One region of the Actinoplanes sp. NPDC049118 genome, then DNA from elsewhere that is predicted to be linked to it. Evidence: riboswitches for the same ligand, from Rfam matches in the RefSeq annotation. Region 1 holds a riboswitch; the other holds the start of a gene.
What was found. Region 1 has a riboswitch for S-adenosylhomocysteine ahead of ahcY (adenosylhomocysteinase). Riboswitches for the same ligand answer to the same signal wherever they lie in the genome.
Positions count from the first base shown of each region.

Region 2: another riboswitch for S-adenosylhomocysteine. It lies ahead of metH (methionine synthase); the one in region 1 lies ahead of ahcY (adenosylhomocysteinase).

Region 1 is NZ_JBEZDY010000037.1:48,278-57,346, reverse strand. Features, by position in the region: gene AB0B58_RS38190 (lactate utilization protein B) at 1-504, shown strand, start outside; gene AB0B58_RS38185 (LUD domain-containing protein) at 501-1,094, shown strand; gene AB0B58_RS38180 (aspartate/glutamate racemase family protein) at 1,117-1,746, shown strand; gene ahcY (adenosylhomocysteinase) at 1,797-3,257, opposite strand; S-adenosyl-L-homocysteine riboswitch at 3,275-3,352, opposite strand; gene AB0B58_RS38170 (YciI family protein) at 3,535-3,846, shown strand; gene AB0B58_RS38165 (sigma-70 family RNA polymerase sigma factor) at 3,851-5,041, shown strand; gene AB0B58_RS38160 (M48 family metallopeptidase) at 5,176-6,336, shown strand; gene def (peptide deformylase) at 6,435-6,974, shown strand; gene AB0B58_RS38150 (cytochrome P450) at 7,254-8,465, opposite strand; gene AB0B58_RS38145 (helix-turn-helix domain-containing protein) at 8,674-9,069, shown strand, end outside.
Region 2 is NZ_JBEZDY010000011.1:110,595-119,663, forward strand. Features, by position in the region: gene AB0B58_RS18910 (methyl-accepting chemotaxis protein) at 1-1,322, opposite strand, end outside; gene AB0B58_RS18915 (dodecin) at 1,459-1,671, shown strand; gene AB0B58_RS18920 (CDGSH iron-sulfur domain-containing protein) at 1,746-2,681, shown strand; gene metH (methionine synthase) at 2,666-6,241, opposite strand; S-adenosyl-L-homocysteine riboswitch at 6,300-6,375, opposite strand; partial or broken gene AB0B58_RS18930 (LuxR C-terminal-related transcriptional regulator) at 6,420-6,569, opposite strand; gene AB0B58_RS18935 (hypothetical protein) at 6,785-6,928, shown strand; gene AB0B58_RS18940 (Rrf2 family transcriptional regulator) at 6,993-7,421, shown strand; gene AB0B58_RS18945 (globin domain-containing protein) at 7,452-8,666, shown strand; tRNA gene AB0B58_RS18950 (tRNA-Cys) at 8,885-8,962, opposite strand; tRNA gene AB0B58_RS18955 (tRNA-Arg) at 9,002-9,069, opposite strand, start outside.

The DNA of each region.
Region 1 (9,069 bases):
GTGCTGCTCGACAATGGGCGCAGCGCGGTGCTCGCCGACGAGGTCGGGCGGCCGGCGCTGCACTGCATCCGGTGCTCGGCCTGCCTGAACGTCTGCCCGGTCTACGAGCGGACCGGCGGGCACGCGTACGGGTCGGTGTATCCGGGCCCGATCGGGGCGGTGCTGTCGCCGCAGCTCACCGGGGTGGAGGACAACGCCTCCCTGCCGTACGCGTCGTCGCTCTGCGGTGCCTGCTTCGACGCCTGCCCGGTGAAGATCGACATCCCCTCGATCCTGGTGCATCTGCGCAACGAGGCACCGCATCCGCGTACCGAGCGGGCCCTGATGGGCGCCGCGGCGTACACGATGGACCATCCGAGGCTGTATCAGGCCGCGCAGCATGCCGCGAAGCTCGGCAGACTCGCCGGGCGGCGCCTGCCGCCGCCGTTCAACGGCTGGACCGCGAGCCGCGACCTGCCGCAACCGCCGCCGGAGACCTTCCGGGACTGGTGGGCGAAGCGATGAGCGGCCGGGACGTGATGCTAGACCGGATCCGCGCGGCGCTGGGCGGCGCCGCCGCGCCGGCCGCCGAGATCCCGCGCGGCTACCGGCGCGGCGACCGGCCGGTCGATCTCGACCTGTTCGTCCGCCGGCTCGAGGACTACAAGGCCGTCGTGCATCGCGGGGTCTCGATCGCGGAGACGGTGGCCGGCCTGGCGCCGGCTCCGCTGATCGTGCCGCCCGGCATCGACCCGGCCTGGCTGCCCGGCTCGGTCGAGGTGCTGACCGACGACGGCCTGAGCGCGGACACCCTCGCCGTCGCCGGCGGGGTCCTCACCGCCGCCGCCGTGGCCGTCGCCGAGACCGGCACGATCGTCCTGGACGGCTCGCCCGACCAGGGCCGCCGGATCATCTCCCTCCTGCCCGACCTGCACATCTGCGTCGTCCGCGCGGACCAGGTGGTGGCGTCGGTGCCGCAGGCGATCGCCCGGCTCGATCCGCGCCGGCCGCTCACCTGGATCAGCGGCCCGTCCGCGACCAGCGACATCGAACTCAACCGCGTCGAGGGCGTACACGGCCCGCGCCGCCTGCACGTCATCGTGACGGAGGGCTGACCGTGACGTGGGATGCTGAGGCGTGACCACCGTCGGCTTTCTGCATACGGCCGACGCACACGTGCCCACCTTCCGCGGTCTGGTCGCGGAGCTGGCGCCCGGCCTGCGTGATCTGCACGTGGTGGACGCGCGATTGCTGGCGGACGCCAGGGAGCGTGGAGTCGACTCCGCCGTCGCCGAGCGGCTGGGTGAGCGGCTGCGCTCGCTGGCCGACTCGGGTGCTGATCTCGTGGTGTGCACATGCTCGACCCTCGGCGGGCCTGCGGAGCGCATCCCGGTGGGGGTGCCGGTGCTGCGCCTCGACCGTCCGATGGCCGAGGAGGCCGTCGCGGTCGGCGGGCGCATCGCCGTGGTCGCCACGGTGGCGTCGACCCTCGCGCCCACCCGCGCGCTCCTGCTGGAGTGCGGGGCCGGCGCGGCCGAGATCGTGGACGCGCCCTGCCTGGACGCGTGGGCGCTCTTCGAGGCCGGCGACCTGGAGGGCTACGCGCGGCGGGTGGCGGTGCACTGCCGCGGGCTCACCGCGGACGTGATCGTCCTGGCCCAGGCCAGCATGGCTCCCGCGGCCGGCCTACTCGCCGACCTGGCGACCCCGGTCCTGACCAGCCCGCGATCGGCGGTCCTCAGGGCGGCGGCCCTCGCCACCGGCTGAGACCGCGATCGATTCGGCCCAGGTCACCGGGTGACCTGGGCCGACGTCGATCAGTAGCGGTAGTGGTCCGGCTTGTACGGGCCCTCGACCGGCACGCCGAGGTACTCGGCCTGCTTCTTGGTGAGCTCGGTCAGCCGCACGCCCAGGGCGTCCAGGTGCAGCCGGGCGACCTTCTCGTCCAGGTGCTTCGGCAGCACGAAGACCTGCTTCTCGTACTCGCCGGGCTTGGTCCAGAGTTCGATCTGGGCCATGACCTGGTTGGTGAACGAGTTCGACATCACGAAGCTGGGGTGGCCGGTGGCGTTGCCCAGGTTCATCAGGCGGCCCTCGGAGAGCACGATCACGGCATGCCCGTCCGGGAAGCGCCACTCGTGTACCTGCGGCTTGACCTCGACCTTCTCGATGCCGGGGACCTTGGCCAGGCCGGCCATGTCGATCTCGTCGTCGAAGTGACCGACGTTGCCGACGATCGCGTTGTGCTTCATCGCCGCCATGTGCTCCGGCGTGATGATGTCCTGGCCACCGGTGGTGGTGATGAAGATGTCGGCCTCGGAGACGACGTCCTCGATGCGGACGACCTGCATGCCGTCCATGGCCGCCTGCAGCGCGCAGATGGGGTCGATCTCGGTCACGACGACCCGGGCGCCCTGGCCGCGCAGCGTCTCGGCCGAGCCCTTGCCGACGTCGCCGTAGCCGCAGACCACGGCGAGCTTGCCGCCGAGCATGACGTCGGTGGCCCGGTTGAGGCCGTCGACCAGCGAGTGGCGGATGCCGTACTTGTTGTCGAACTTGCTCTTGGTGACCGCGTCGTTGACGTTGATCGCCGGGAAGAGCAGCTCACCCTCCTTGGCCAGCTTGTAGAGCCGGGCCACACCGGTGGTGGTCTCCTCGGTGACGCCGCGGGTGTCGGCGGCGATCCGCGTGAAGCGCTGCGGGTCCGACGCCAGGCTGCGGCGCAGGGTGTCGAGGATGATCGTGTATTCGTGGTGGTCGTCCGCGGTGGCCTGCGGGACCGCGCCGGCCTTCTCGAACTCGACGCCCTTGTGCACGAGCAGGGTGGCGTCACCGCCGTCGTCCAGGATCATGTTGGGGCCCTGGCCGTCGGCGAAGTTGAACAGCTGCTCCGTGCACCACCAGTACTCCTCCAGCGTCTCGCCCTTCCAGGCGAAGACCGGGGTGCCGGTGGGGGCGTCGACGGTGCCCTCGGGGCCGACGACGATCGCGGCGGCGGCCTCGTCCTGGGTCGAGAAGATGTTGCAGGAGACCCAGCGGACGTCCGCGCCGAGCGCGACAAGCGTCTCGATGAGCACGGCGGTCTGGATGGTCATGTGCAGCGAGCCGGCGATGCGGGCGCCTCGCAGCGGGAACTGGCCCGCGTACTCGGTGCGCAGCGACATCAGGCCCGGCATCTCGTGCTCGGCCAGGCGCATCTGGTGCCGGCCGAACGCGGCCAGGGACAGGTCGGCGACGGCGAAGTCGACGCCGTTGATCTGCTGAAGTCGATCGGACATGAAGAAGGGCACCCCCTCTTGAGGAGGCGCCCTTTCGTCTTTGGCCCGCGGTCGAGCGTGGCGGACCGGGGTCCGTCGCAGCGCCTCTCGACCGGGTCCCGCCATCATAACGTCGTCGCCTCAAGATCGCCTCTCCTCGGCGGCCGACCGGGACGATGGTGAGCTGTGGCACATCGGTACATCGAAAATCGCCGGGCCGAAGCTGTCCGGAACCCGATCGCCCGTTCGTCACGGTGTTGAGATCACGAAGCAAGGGAGCGCCGAGATGAAGTACCTGATGTTCGTCTGCACCGACACCGAGCCGGAGACCGACGAGTCCCAGCTGCCCGACATCGACGTGTGGGTGGCGGAGAACGACGCGGCGGGGCGCCGGCTGCAGGGCAACGTCCTCGCGTCGCCGGCCGCGGCCACCACGGTCCGGGTCCGCGGCGGCGAACTGCTCCTCTCCGACGGCCCGTTCGCCGAGACCAAGGAGGTGATCGTGGGCTACGACATCCTCGAGTGCGCAGACCTGGACGAGGCGATCGAGGTCGCCCGCGCCCACCCGATGGCCTGGAGCGGCCGCGTCGAGCTGCGCCCGTTCGCGTGACGCGATGAGTGCCGGGCAGGCGGTCGCCGAGGCGGGTGCCGAGTCGCGCCCGCGGATCGTCGCCGCGTTGATCCGGATCACCGGCGACTGGACCCTGGCCGAGGACTGCGCGCAGGAGGCGCTGACGCTCGCCCTCGAACGCTGGCCGCGAGACGGAGTGCCGGCGAATCCGGGCGGGTGGCTGATGACGGTCGCGCGCAACCGCGCGATCGACGTGCTGCGGCGCGCGACCGTCGAACGCCGCAAGCTCGAGGAGCTGGCGATGCTCTCGTCCGCGCCCGGGCCGGTTGCCGAGGAGGGCGTCGTGGACGACCGGTTGCGGCTGATCTTCACCTGCTGCCATCCCGCGCTGCCGCTCGAGGCGCGGGTCGCGCTGACGCTGCGGACCATCGCGGGAGTGCCGACCGGCGACATCGCGCGCGCCTTCCTCGTCACCGAGTCCACCATGGCGCGGCGGCTGACCCGGGCGAAGACGAGGATCGCCGACGCGGGGATCCCGTACCGGGTGCCGGTCGGTTCCGCCCTGGCCGAGCGGCTTCCGGGCGTGCTGGCGGTGCTGTATCTGCTGTTCACCCGGGGGTACGACGCGGACGGCGATGCCGCCTTCGCGGACGAGGCGATCCGGCTGGCCCGGCTGCTCGACCGGCTGATGCCCGGCGAGCCGGAGATCCGGGCGCTGCTGGCGCTGTTCCTGCTGCAGCACTCGCGGCGTGCCGCGCGGCGCGACGACGCGGGCGAACTGCGCACGCTCGACCAGCAGGACCGGTCCCGCTGGGATCGGGCGGCCATCGCCGAGGCGCTGGCGCTGCTGCCGTCGACGGGCGGCCAGTACGCGCTGCAGGCCCGCATCGCCGCCTGCCACGTCCGCACGCCGGCCGACTGGCCGGCGATCGCCGCGCTCTACGACGAACTGGCGCGGCTCCTGCCCTCGCCGGTGGTCGCGCTGAATCGGGCGGTGGCGCACGGGTACGCGTTCGGCCCGGACACCGGGCTGTCGCTGCTCGCGGCGGCCCGTGCCGGTGGCGCCCTCGACGGGTACCCGTACGCGATGGCCGCCGAGGCCGACCTGACCGCACGCGCGGGTTTCGCCGGCCGTGCCGTTGCCCTCTTCGAACAGGCGGCCGCGGCGGCACACTCCGAGCCGGAGCGGCGGGCCCTGCTCGCCCGCGCCGACGAACTGAACGGACGGGCATAGGGACCGCCGGAATCCCCGGGTCGGCCGAAAGTCTGATCCGAAAGCGCGGAAGTCCCGCTCGGAGCCGATGTGCCCGGGGTGCCCCGACCGCGAAGCTTGCCTCGGAGCAGGAGACCGAGTCGCGGAGGGAACCCATGACGATCGACGACGAGAATCGACCGGCCCGGCAACGGATCACGCTGACCGACATCAGCTCCCGGGCCTGGGAACACCCCGCCGACCGTGGCGCGCTGACCGCCCTGCGCGAACTGCGCGGCTTCGACGACGTGGTGAAGGCGTTCTTCGGCATGTGGAACGAGCGCGGTTTCCGGCTCTCGTACCTGGCGGGCTCGATCCGCGTCGACCACCGCCAGTACCCGCGCGTACACCAGCGCTTCGTCGAGGCCGCGACGACGCTCGACGTGGCCGGGCTGCCCGAGCTGTACGTCTCGCAGTCCCCGATGATCCACGGCCAGGCGATCGGCATGGACAAGCCGTTCATCGTCATCACCACCGGCGCGGTCGAGAAGCTCGACGACGACGAGCTGCGCGCGCTGCTCGGCCACGAGATCGGCCACGTGCGCAGCGGCCACGCGGTCTACAAGACGATCATGGTGATCCTGACCAGGTGGGCGGCGAACGTCAGCTGGCTCCCGATCGGCGCGATCGCGCTGCGGGCGATCATCGCGGCGATGTACGAGTGGTGGCGCAAGGCCGAGCTGTCGGCGGACCGCGCGGGCCTGCTCGCCGGCCAGGACCCGTCCGCCTCGATCCGCCTGCTGATGAAGCTCGCGGGCGGTGGCGACCTGTCGCAGATCGACACCACGGCCTTCCTGGAGCAGGCGGCCGAGTACCAGGGCGGCGGGGATCTCCGCGACAGCATCCACAAGATCGGCATGACGGCGTGGAGCAGCCACCCGGTGCCGGTCGCCCGCGCGGCGGAGCTGCGCCGCTGGATCGACTCGGGCGAGTACGGCCGCATCCTCGGCGGCGACTTCCCGCGCCGCGACTCCGACGGCAACGCGTCGGTCACGGGCGACGTGAAGGCGGCTGCGGGCCACTACCGGGAGGTCTTCGAGAACTCCCCGGACCCGCTGGTGACGCTGGTCCGCCGGTTCGGCGGCGGCGCGGCCGACCTGGGCGGATGGGCCGGCGCGCAGACCGGGAAGGCGTGGGCCTGGGCGAGCACGGCCGCCGAGGCGGCCGGCCGGGCGGCCCGCCGGGAGAGCCGGCCCGCCGACCGTCCGGCCGACGGCCCGGACGACGCGGGCAACGGCACGGCCAACGGCTCGGCCGGGGAGAATCCGCCGGCCTGATCGAACGTCGCCCGCGCTCCGGCCCCCATGGAGCGCGGGCGACCCCATTCCGGGGCCGGGTCCACGGCTCCGCGCGGCGCGCGTTTTAAAATCGCGGGGTGCAGACTCGTGCCGGAACTCCGCGACCCATCACCCGCTACGGCAATCCCGTGCTGCATCGGCGGTGCGCCGAGGTGACCGTCTTCGACGACGATCTGCAGCAGCTCGTCGCCGACATGTTCGCCTCGATGGCCGCCGCCGAGGGCGTCGGGCTCGCCGCGAACCAGATCGGCGTCGACGCCCGGGTGTTCGTCGTCGACTGCCCCGACGCGACCGAGGTCAACATCGTGGCCCACGTCGTCAATCCCGTACTGCACCTGCCGGAGGGCCGCGCCCTCGAGGTCGACAGCGAGGGCTGCCTGTCGGTGCCCGGCGTCCGCGCCGACGTCGGACGGCCCGGTGTCGCGCACGTGACCGGGGTCGACATGCACGGCGAGCCCGTCCGCATCGACGGCACCGGGCTGCTCGCGCGCTGCCTGCAGCACGAGACCGACCACCTCGACGGGCTGCTATACGTCGACCGGCTGCCCGCCAAGCAGCGCAAGAAGATGCTCGCCGAGAGCGCGCAGGCCCCCGGAGTCGGCGTTCCGGCCGAATAGCGGCGTGTGCGATGAGCGTCAATGTCCTTTTCAGTAGCGCCGGGGCGCCCCGCCCTCGGCCGACCGGGTCATCCCGGCCGTCGTGACGGCGGCTCGGGCCACCGGACACGCGACATCCGGCTGCTGACCGGCGAGGGTGGCATCGGAGTTTCGGCTCGGACGCGATGATCGACGCTACGGATGGACAACAACCGCCGTGGTCGATACTCTTTCCTACGACGCCGTTGCGAGTTCTTCCCCCGTGGAATTCGCAGCGGCGTTCTTATTCCCGCGGCCGGCTCAGCCGACCGAGATGGGGATGCTGGTGTAGCCGCGGATGGCCAGGCTGTCGCGCCGGCCGGGATCGCCGGCCAGGGCCAGCCGGGGGAAACGGGCCAGCAGCGCCGGGATCGCGAGCTGGGCCTCCAGCCGGGCCAGCGGCGCTCCCAGGCAGAAGTGGATGCCGCCGCCGAACGACAGGGGCGCGTTGTCCGGACGGGCGAGGTCGAGCCGGTCCGGGTCGGCGAAACGCTCCGGGTCGCGGTTGCCCGCACCCAGGTACGCCACGATCCGCTCGCCGCCCGACACCGGTACGCCCGCGATCTCGACGTCGTCCCACGCCACCCGGGTGAGCAGCTGCACCGGGGTGTCGAAGCGCAGCAACTCCTCGACCGCGCTGGTTGCCAGGCCGGGCTGCAGGCGCAGCGACTCCAGCTGGTCCGGGTTGCGCAGGAGCGCGACGAGGCCGTTGCCGAGCAGGTTCGTGGTCGTCTCAAAGCCGGCCGCGAACAGCAGGGCGGCCATGGTGACCAGTTCGTCCTCGGTGAGCTTCTCGCCGTCCTCCTCGGCGGCGACCAGCGCACTGATCAGGTCGTCGCCGGGGTTGCGGCGGCGCTCGGCCGTCAGGCCGGCCAGGTATTCGCGGATGGTCGCGGCCGCCGGGTCCGCGGTCTCGAGAACCTCCGGCGTGATCACCTCCAGCACCTGGGTCCAGTCCCGAACCAGGGTCTGGAACTGGGCCCGGTCCGGCTCGGGGATGCCGAGCAGCTCGCCGATGACGCTGACCGGCAGCGGAAAGCCCAGCGCCTGGACGAAGTCGACCTCGCCGCTCATCTGCTCCAGCAGGTCCTCGACCATCTGGGCGATCCGCGGCCGCAGCGCCTGCACGCGCCGGGCGGTGAAGGAGGAGCTGACCAGGCGGCGCAGCCGGGTGTGGTCCGGCGGGTTGCTGAGCAGGACGCTCGTGAACAGCTGGTGCAGCGCGGGGTGGTCGGCCCAGTCAGGACGGACGAACTCCATCATGTGCGACGGCAGGTGCCCGAGCTTCGGGTGCCGGGTGGTGGCGACGCAGTCGGCGTGGCGGGTCAGCACGAGCGCGCCGTCCCCGGCGCGTACGACCGGCGAGATCTCGCGGAGTCGCCGATAGAGCGGGTACGGATCCTCGCGGCCCGGCAGTCGGGTCAGCTCATCGAGCAGCGTCGTTGCCTCAAGACTCTCCACAATGTCCGTCACATTGAAGAGGATACCGGCGCCTTGAGCGGTGAGGGTGATTAGTTTACGCTCGGACCGGGTGTCATCAATCTGAGTTTACGGTCGTTCGGCGGTGCCCTCACATCGGGGGATGTGCAGCTTCGGCTGCTCATGGGCATCGGTGCGGCGGCCGGTTTTCGTCAGTATGATCCGCATGTCCCATCTTTGCTCGGCGACGAGGGGAGTGCGTGTGCCCGGCGGGTTCTCCATCGCCGAGAAGCTGGACCGGCTTTTCAAGCAGGTCCGATCCCCGGGCCAGGGCGAGGTCAGCTACATGGCCGTCGCCGAGGCGATCCGGGCCCAGCAGGGGATCCCGATCTCGCACACCTACATCTGGCAGCTCCGCACCGGCCGTCGAGACAACCCGACGGTCCAGCACCTGACCGGCCTGGCCACGTTCTTCGGCGTAGGGGTCTCGTACTTTCTGGACGATGCCGAGGCGGACAAGGTGGACGGTCAGCTGGCGCTGCTCGGCACGCTGCGGGACGCCGGGGTCACGGAGATCGCGCTGCGTGCGGCGGACGTCTCGCCGAGCAGCCGCGACACGATCTGCGAGCTCGTGCGCAAGGTCTGGGAACTGGAACGC
Region 2 (9,069 bases), on a different contig from region 1:
GTGGAGGCCTGGATCGCGGCGATCCGGTCGGTGATCTGCCCGGTGGCATGCGCGGTCTGCTGCGCGAGCTCCTTGACCTCGCCGGCGACCACCGCGAAGCCCTTGCCGGACTCTCCCGCCCGGGCGGCCTCGATGGTGGCGTTGAGGGCGAGCAGGTTGGTCTGCTCGGCGATGCTGGTGATCAGCTTGACCACGTCACCGATCTCCGCGCTCGCCGCCGTCAGCTGACCGATCTCCTCGTTCGTGGTCTTCGCCGTCGTCATGGCCTGCGCGGACACGGAGGCGGCCCGGGTGGCGTTGGAGGAGATCTCATTGATCGACGCGGTCATCTGTTCGGTGCCGGCGGCGACCGTCTGCACCGCGCTGTTGACCTGGTCGGTGGCGGTCGCGGCCCGGGTGGCCTTCTCCGCGGAGTCCGTGGCGCCGGAGGCCAGTTGGGTGCTGATCGTGGACAGGTCCGCCGCCGCACCGGACAACGTGGTCGCGGTGGTGGAGATGGCCTGCAGCGACTCCCGCATGCTGCCGGTGCTGCGGTCCAGGGCCTGCGCCAGGCGACCGAGCTCGTCGGTGGTGTCGACATCGGCCCGGCGGGTGAGGTCACCCTCGGCGACCGAGTGCAGCACCTCGACGACGTGGGCAAGCGGCCTGGTGATCGACCGGGTCACCAGGAAGGCCAGGACGAACGCCAACAGCAGGCAGGCGACCCCGGCCGCACCCGCCATCCAGAAGGCTCGGCCACCGGCCGATTCCGCGTCGCGCTGCACCTGCTGCTGGCTCTGCAGGGCGTCGGAGGACAGGTCCGCCACGTTGGTGGCGACCTCGCCGAACCGCTCCAGGGACTCGCCCGAGGCCAGCGCGCCGCCCTCGCGCAGGCTCGCCGGCGTGCCCTGGCGGTAGAGGGCGACGATCTTCTGGTCGACCTGCATGAACTTCTCGTACGCGGCCGCCGCGCCGGCGACCAGGCCGCGCTGGAACTCGGTGAGCGGCTGCCCGTCGAGCTCGCTCAGCAGCTGTTGCAGCCGGGCGGCCGAGGCGACGAACTCCTTGCGCTGGCCGACGTCGTCGCTGGTGGCGTCCGGCACACCGCGTAGCGAGTCGAACAGGTAGCCGGTCTGCCAGCCCGCCATGTCCGCGGCCTGGAACCGGGCCTCGTCGGCCAGGTGCGCCACCGTCGCGGCGGCGGCCATCCGGGAGGTGCTGTCCCGCCCGGACTCGATGCCGTTGAGCCCGATCACGAGGGCGACGGCAAGCAGGACCGCGACCGTACCGAATGCCAACCCGAGCCGGGCGGCGACCCGGAGCCTCTGCAGTGCACGCGTCATTACCCATGTGAGCATCTCGGCCCGGTCGATGAGAGTGCATTGCCCGAATAGCAACCGGCTCGCGCTGCGGTCGCGGCCGGCGGCGCCATAATGAGTGGCGATCCTTCATCCAGGCCGCCTTTACGGAGGGAACGAGATGAGCGAGCACACCTACCGAGTGACGGAGATCGTTGGCAGCTCACCCGACGGCGTCGACCAGGCGATCCGCAATGCCGTGAAGCGGGCCTCGCAGACCCTGCATCACCTCGAGTGGTTCGAGGTGACCGAGATCCGTGGTCACCTGGAGAACGGCGACATCGGGCACGTCCAGGTCACGTTGAAGGTCGGCTTCCGGCTCGACGAGGTCTGAGCCCGCGACCGTGCCGGGTCTTGTACCCCCTACGTAATGGTGATTACATGATTACCCCAACATGAGGGGGACATGTGGCGACCATTCGTATCACTGAGGACGGGCCGTACCGGGTCGAGGGTGAAGTGTCGATCCGGGACACCGACGGCAACGAACTGCGTACCGAGGGGATCTGGCATCTGTGCCGGTGCGGCGGGTCGCGCAACAAGCCGTTCTGCGACTCCACCCACGGGCTGAAGGGCTGGACCGGACCGGAGACGGCCGATCGCGGCGGCGACGCTCCCGCCGACGGCCCGCCGTCCATAGCCGCCACAGTGGACGGGCCCTATGAGGTGTGCGGGGCGATCCGGCTCGTCGGCGCGGACGGTGAGCCCTACGCCGCGCGCCGGCGGCGGAAGCTGTGCCGGTGCGGGCACTCCGGCACCAAGCCGTTCTGCGACGGCTCGCACCGCTACGCCGGCTTCCGGGATCCGCTGCCGGCCGAACTGGAGAACACCCCGACGGTGTACGCCTGGCTGGGCGGGCGCGAGGCGCTCGAGCGGCTGACCACCGCGTTCTACGACGGCATCCTGACCGAGCCCGACGACCTGCTCGAGCCGGTCTTCCGCGGGATGGACCCCGAACATCCCAAGCACGTGGCCGCCTGGCTGGGCGAGACCTTCGGCGGGCCGGCCGACTACACCGCACACCACGGCGGCTACGAGCACATGGTCCAGGCGCACCGGGGCCGCGCACTGACCGAGGAGCAGCGGCAGCGCTGGGTGAGCCGGCTGGCCCGCACGGCCGACGAGGTGCTGCTGCCGGACGACCCGGACGTGCGCCAGGCGTTCCTTTCCTACCTGGAGTGGGGCTCGCGGATCGCGCTGTTCAACAGCCAGCCGGGTGTCGAGGTGATCGCGCATGCGCCCGTACCGAAATGGGGCTGGGGTAACGCGACGCCCTATGTGCCGCAGCCCTGGGACGATCCGGAGGCTGCGGCCAAGGGCCGCGCCGGCTACGCGGGTTCGTAGGCGAGGTTCGGTCGCAGCCACCGCTCGACGTCGGCGACGGTCATGCCGCGGCGGGCCGCGTAGTCCTCGATCTGATCCCGGCCGAGGCGGCCCACCGTGAAGTACTTCGCCGCCGGGTTGGCGAAGATCAGGCCGCTGACGCTGGCGGCCGGCGTCATCGCGAAGGACTCCGTCAGGGCCAGCCCTAGCTCGGTCGCCTTCAGCAGGTCGAAGAGTTCCCGCTTCTCGCTGTGGTCCGGGCAGGCCGGGTAGCCGAGCGCCGGCCGGATGCCGCGGAAGCGCTCCGCGTGCAGGTCCGCCAGCGCCGGCTCGGCGTCCGGCTCGAACCAGTCGCGGCGGGCCCGCAGGTGGATGTACTCGGCGAACGCCTCGGCGAGACGGTCGGCCAGCGCCTTGACCATGATCGCGCGGTAGTCGTCCTGCTGTGCCTCGTAGTGCGCGGCCAGGGTCTCGGCGCCGTGGATCGTCACCGCGAAGCCGCCCAGGTGGTCGTCCTGCGGCGCCACGTAGTCGGCCAGGCAGCGGTTCTCGCGGCCCTCCGGCTTGACCGTCTGCTGGCGCACCATCGCGAAGCGCACACCGTTGTCGAGGACGATGTCGTCGCCCTCGGAGCGCGCGGGCCAGTAGCCGTAGACGCCCTTCGCCTGTAGCGAGTCGTTCGCGATGATCTCGTCGAGCAGGGCGTTCGCGTCGTCGTACAGCTCGCGGGCGACCGGCTGGTCCAGGATCGCCGGGAACCGGCCCTTGAGCTCCCAGGCCAGGAACAGGAACTGCCAGTCGATCATCTCGCGCAGCGCGGGCAGGTCCGGCTCGACGGTACGCAGGCCCGTGAACGCCGGCGTCGGCAGGTCGCCGAAGTCGACCTCCTCGCGGTTGGCCCGGGCCTGTGCCAGGGTCAGCATCGGCTGGGTGTGCCGGTTGGCGTGCGCCTCGCGCAGCCGGTGCTGCTCGATGCGGTTGGCCGTGTCCAGCCGCTCGGCGCGCTCGTCGTCGAGCAGGTCGGAGACCACGCCGACGACCCGGGACGCGTCGAGCACGTGCACGGTCGGCCCGTCGTACGCGGGAGCGATGCGCACGGCGGTGTGCTGGCGCGATGTCGTGGCCCCGCCGATCAGCAGCGGCAGCTTCAGGCCGCGGCGCTGCATCTCGGCGCCCACCGCGACCATCTCGTCCAGCGACGGCGTGATCAGTCCGGAGAGCCCGATCGCGTCGGCGCCCTCGGCGACGGCCGTGTCCAGGATCCTCGCCGCCGGCACCATCACGCCCAGGTCGATGACCTCGTAGTTGTTGCAGCCCAGGACCACGCCGACGATGTTCTTGCCGATGTCGTGCACGTCGCCCTTGACCGTGGCGAGCACGACCCTGCCCTGCCCGCGGCCCGGGTCGACCCGGCCGGCGAGCCGGGCCTGCTCCTTCTCGGCCTCCATGAACGGTTCCAGGTAGGCGACCGAACGCTTCATCACCCGGGCGCTCTTGACCACCTGCGGCAGGAACATCTTGCCGGCGCCGAACAGGTCGCCGACGATCTTCATGCCGTCCATCAGCGGCCCCTCGATCACCTCGAGGGGCCGGGCCAGCCCCTTCCGGGCCTCCTCGGTGTCCTCCTCGATGAAGTCGACGATGCCGTGCACCAGCGCGTAGGACAGCCGCTCGGCCACCGGCGCCTCGCGCCAGGACAGGTCGACCTCGCGCCGGGTGCCGGAGCCGGTCACGGTCGACGCGAACGTGACCAGGCGGTCGGTGGCGTCGGTGCGCCGGTCGAAGAGCACGTCCTCGACCAGCTCCAGCAGGTCCGCGGGGATGTCGGCGTACACGGCGAGCTGGCCGGCGTTGACGATGCCCATGTCCAGCCCGGCGCGGACCGCGTGCAGCAGGAACGCCGAGTGCATGGCCTCGCGGACCACGTCGTTGCCGCGGAAGGAGAATGACAGGTTCGAGATTCCGCCGCTGGTGCGGGCGCCCGGGCAGCGCGCCTTGATCAACGGGAGGGCGTCGATGAACGCCTTCGCGTACCCGTTGTGCTCGGCGATGCCGGTCGCGACCGCGAGGACGTTCGGGTCGAAGATGATGTCCTGCGGCGCGAAGCCGGCCCGCTCCACGAGCAGGTCGTACGCCCGGCCGCAGATCGACACCTTGCGCTCGGTGGTGTCCGCCTGGCCCTGCTCGTCGAAGGCCATCACCACCACGCCGGCGCCGTAGTCGCGGATCCGGCGCGCCTGCGCCAGGAACGGCTCCTCGCCCTCCTTGAGGCTGATCGAGTTGACCACGCCCTTGCCCTGCACGCACTTGAGGCCGGCCTCGAGGACCGTCCACTTCGAGCTGTCGATCATCACCGGGATCCGGGCCACCTCCGGCTCGGTGGCGATCAGGTTGAGGAAGGTCGTCATCGCCTGCTCGCTGTCGAGCAGGTCTGCGTCCATGTTCACGTCGAGCAGGTTGGCGCCGCCGCGGACCTGCTCGAGGGCCACGTCGACCGCGCCTTGGTAGTCGTCCGACTCGACGAGCCTGCGGAACTTCGCCGAGCCGGTGACGTTCGTGCGCTCACCGATCATCACGAACCCGGTGTCCGGCCCGATCGCGAACGGCTCCAGCCCGCTGAACCGGGTGGTCTCGGCCGGGGGAGCGATCGCCCGCGGCGCCAGCCCGTCGACCGCGGCGGCGATCCGGGCGATGTGTGCTGGCGAGGTGCCGCAGCAGCCGCCGACGAGGTTGACCATGCCCGACGCGGCGAACTCGCCGACCAGGGCGGCGGTCTCCTCCGGCGTCTCGTCGTAGCCGCCGAACGCGTTCGGCAGGCCCGCGTTGGGGTGACACGCCACGTACGCGTCGGCGACCTTGGCGAGCTCCGCGACGTGGGGGCGCATCTCGGCCGCGCCGAGCGAGCAGTTCACGCCGACGATGAGCGGCTCGGCCCGCTCGATCGAGCGCCAGAAGGCCTCGACGGTCTGCCCGGACAGGGTCCGGCCGCTGAGGTCGACGATCGTCACGGAGATCCAGAGCGGCAGGTGCGGCGCGACCTCCCGGGCCGCGGCGATCGCCGCCTTCGCGTTCAACGTGTCGAAGATCGTCTCGATGAGCAGCAGGTCGACGCCGCCCTCGGCCAGGGCCGAGATCTGCTCCGCGTACGCCGCGCGCACCTGATCGAAGTCGACGGCGCGGTACGCCGGGTCCTCGACCCGGGGCGACAGCGACAGCGTTACGTTCAGCGGCCCGACCGATCCGGCGACGAACCGCCCGCCGACCTCGTCCGCCGCCTGCCGGGCCAGCCGCGCACCCTGCACGTTCATCTCACGAACCAGAGACTCGAGGCCGTAGTCGGCCTGTCCGATGCTCGTCGCCGTGAACGTGTTGGTGGTGGTGATGTCGGCGCCGGCGGCCAGGTACCGCCGGTGCACGTCCAGGATCACGTCCGGCCGGGTCAGGTTGAGCAGGTCCGGGTCGCCGGTGACGTCCCGCGGGTGGTCGACGATCAGGTCGCCGCGGTAGTCCGCGGCGGTGAGCTTCGCGTCCTGCAGCATCGTGCCCCAGGCGCCGTCCAGCACCGCGACGCGCTCGGCCAACAGCTGTCGCAGCGATGCAGTAGTGCCCTGACTTGACGTGCTCACCCAGCCACCTCCGTGATCGGAGGCGCCCTTGTCGAAGAAAGCAGGCCGAGCGTGGCGGGTTTCACCCCGTCGCAGCGCCCCTCGACCTGACAGCCGAGAATACCCGAACCCGGTCACCGGGCCGCATCGCCGGTTATGTCGGATTCCCGCCACGGCGTGCCGGCCGGCCCGGCACGATCAGGCCCGACTCGTACGCCACCACCACGGCCTGCGTGCGGTCCCGCAGCCCGAGCTTGCCCAGCACCCGGCTCACGTGCGTCTTCACCGTCTCCTCGCCGACCACGGCCGGGGTGTGGCGAACCGACGAGGTGGCCATGCCCGAGCCGCCGATGCCCGAGGGCGAGCACGACAAGGGCGAGGGGACACGGGGGAGCGTGACCGAGGCGAACGGCAACTACACCATCAGGGGTACCGGCAAGATCGGTCCCGAGATCCCGCCGGACGACATGGTGCAGATCTCCCTGTTCGGCGTGCTGGCCGGGCTCATGGCGCTGAGCGATGGACGCGGGCCTCAGCGTCCAGACGACGCGGGACTTCGCGACGGCCCACATGGGACCGTGGTCGGGGCTCGGCGTGCTCGCCGCGTACGCGGGCGTGGCCATCGTGGCGGGGGCGATCGCACTCCGGTCCCGTGACGCCTGAGCCGCCGCGGTGATCCCGGCCATAAAAGAGGAACCTCATACTCCGGTTTAGGTACGGTCGGTCCGTGCGACTCAACCGATCCACGGACATCGGGCTGCGCATCCTCATGCTGGGTGCGACCCGCACGGACCTGCTCACCGTCGACGAGCTGGCCGATTCCCTCGCGGTCGCCCGCCACCACCTGGCCAAGGTGGTCCAGCGGCTGCAGCATCTCGGGCTGCTGGAGACCGTCCGCGGCCGGCACGGCGGCGTACGCCTCGCCGTCGGTGCGGGCACGGCCTCGATCGGTGCCCTGGTCCGCGAGCTCGAGGGCGCCACCGAGGTCGTCGACTGCGACGGCGAGCCGGCCTGCCCGCTGAGCTCCGGCTGCCGCCTGCGCGGCGCGCTGCGCCGGGCGCAGGAGGCCTTCTACACGACCCTCGACCCGATCACGGTCGGTGACCTTGCCGCGCCGCCGACGCGGCAGGTGCTGCTCAGCCTCGGCCGCCGCTGAACGGCTCCCACCATCACACCTGGAGGAACAATGCTGTCCGCAACCAGTGCCCCGGTCGTCGAGGCCACGCTGCCGGTCGTCGGCGCCAACCTTCCCGCCATCACCGACGTCTTCTACGAGACGATGCTCGGCGAGAACCCGGAGCTGCTGCACCTGTTCAACCGCGGCGCCCAGGCGACCGGCGAGCAGCGGCAGGCGCTGGCCGGCGCGGTGGCCGCCTTCGCCGCGCACCTGATCGGCGCCGGACCTGGCGAGGTCGCCGTCGAGCACCTCGTGGAACGCATCGCGCACCGGCACTGCGCCCTGGGCGTCCGACCGGAGCAGTACACGATGGTCGGCCGCTACCTGCTCGGCGCGGTCCGGGCCGTGCTCGGCGATGCGGTCACCCCGCCGGTCGCCGCCGCTTGGGACGAGGTGTACTGGCTGTTCGCCGCCCGGCTGATCGGCCGCGAGGCGCGGATCTACGGCGAGGCCGGTGTCGACGGCGCCGACCCCTGGCGCGACTACCTGGTGCTGAGCCGGATCGCCGAGGCACACGACACGATCTCGTTCGTGCTGGCCCCGGCCGACGGCGGACCCGCGCCGGCCTTCCGGCCCGGCCAGTACGTCACCGTCGCCGCCGACCTGCCCGGCGGGGGCCGGCAGCTGCGGCAGTACTCGCTCTCCCAGGCGGCAGCCTCCGGGTGCCTGCGGATCACCGTACGCCGGGTCCGCGGCGCCGCCGGAGCGCCGGACGGCATCGTCTCCGGCTTCCTGCACGACCACATCCACGCGGGTGGCAGGCTGCGGCTGAGCCAGCCGTACGGGGAGCTCACGCTCCGCGACAACGACACGCCCCTGGTCCTGATCAGCGCCGGGGTCGGCGTCACGCCGATGGCGGCGATCCTGGATCACGTCGCGCGTACCCAACCCGGCCGCGACGTCACCGCGGTGCACGCCGACCGCGGCCCGGACCGGCACCCGCTGCGCGCGGAGATGGCCGCCAACGGCTCCCGGCTGCGTTCCTTCCGCAGCGTCGTCTGGTACGAACGGCCAGGCGACGCGCCGGGCGTGCGGCCCGGCCTGATCGACACCGCCGGGATCCCGCTGCCGCCGGACGCCGACGTCTACCTCTGCGGCCCGGTCCCGTTCATGCAGGCGGTCCGCGCCGGCCTGCACCGCCGCGGCGTACCGGACGAGCGCATCCGATACGAGGTCTTCGGCTCGGAGCAGTGGCGCCCGTCCCCGGAGCCCGCCACCGTCTGACCCGCCGCGCCGCCGGTGCGCAGGCGGCGGATCCGACGGCTACGCTCCGGCTGTGTTGCGGATTTCCTACCCCTTCGCCGACGCGGGGATGCGGGGGAGTGCGCGCCGAGGCCTGGGAGCAGTGCGCTGAGCGGGAGGCTCCAGGCTGGGACGTCACGGCGTTCATCGACGCTTCGAACGGATGATGATCGGGAACTCTTCAGTGGATGGCATGGCCGAGGCCTCGCCCGGAGTCGAACCGGAATCGGGTCACCCGCTTTGCAGGCGGGGCGCTCCGCCGGGAACGCCACGAGGCCGTCGCGCCGGTCCGCGGTCGCGGGTCCGGCGGTGTTGCGTGCCCCCGGCTGGACTTGAACCAGCGGCCTCGACGTTCGGAACGTCGCGCTCTGTCCTGCTGAGCTAC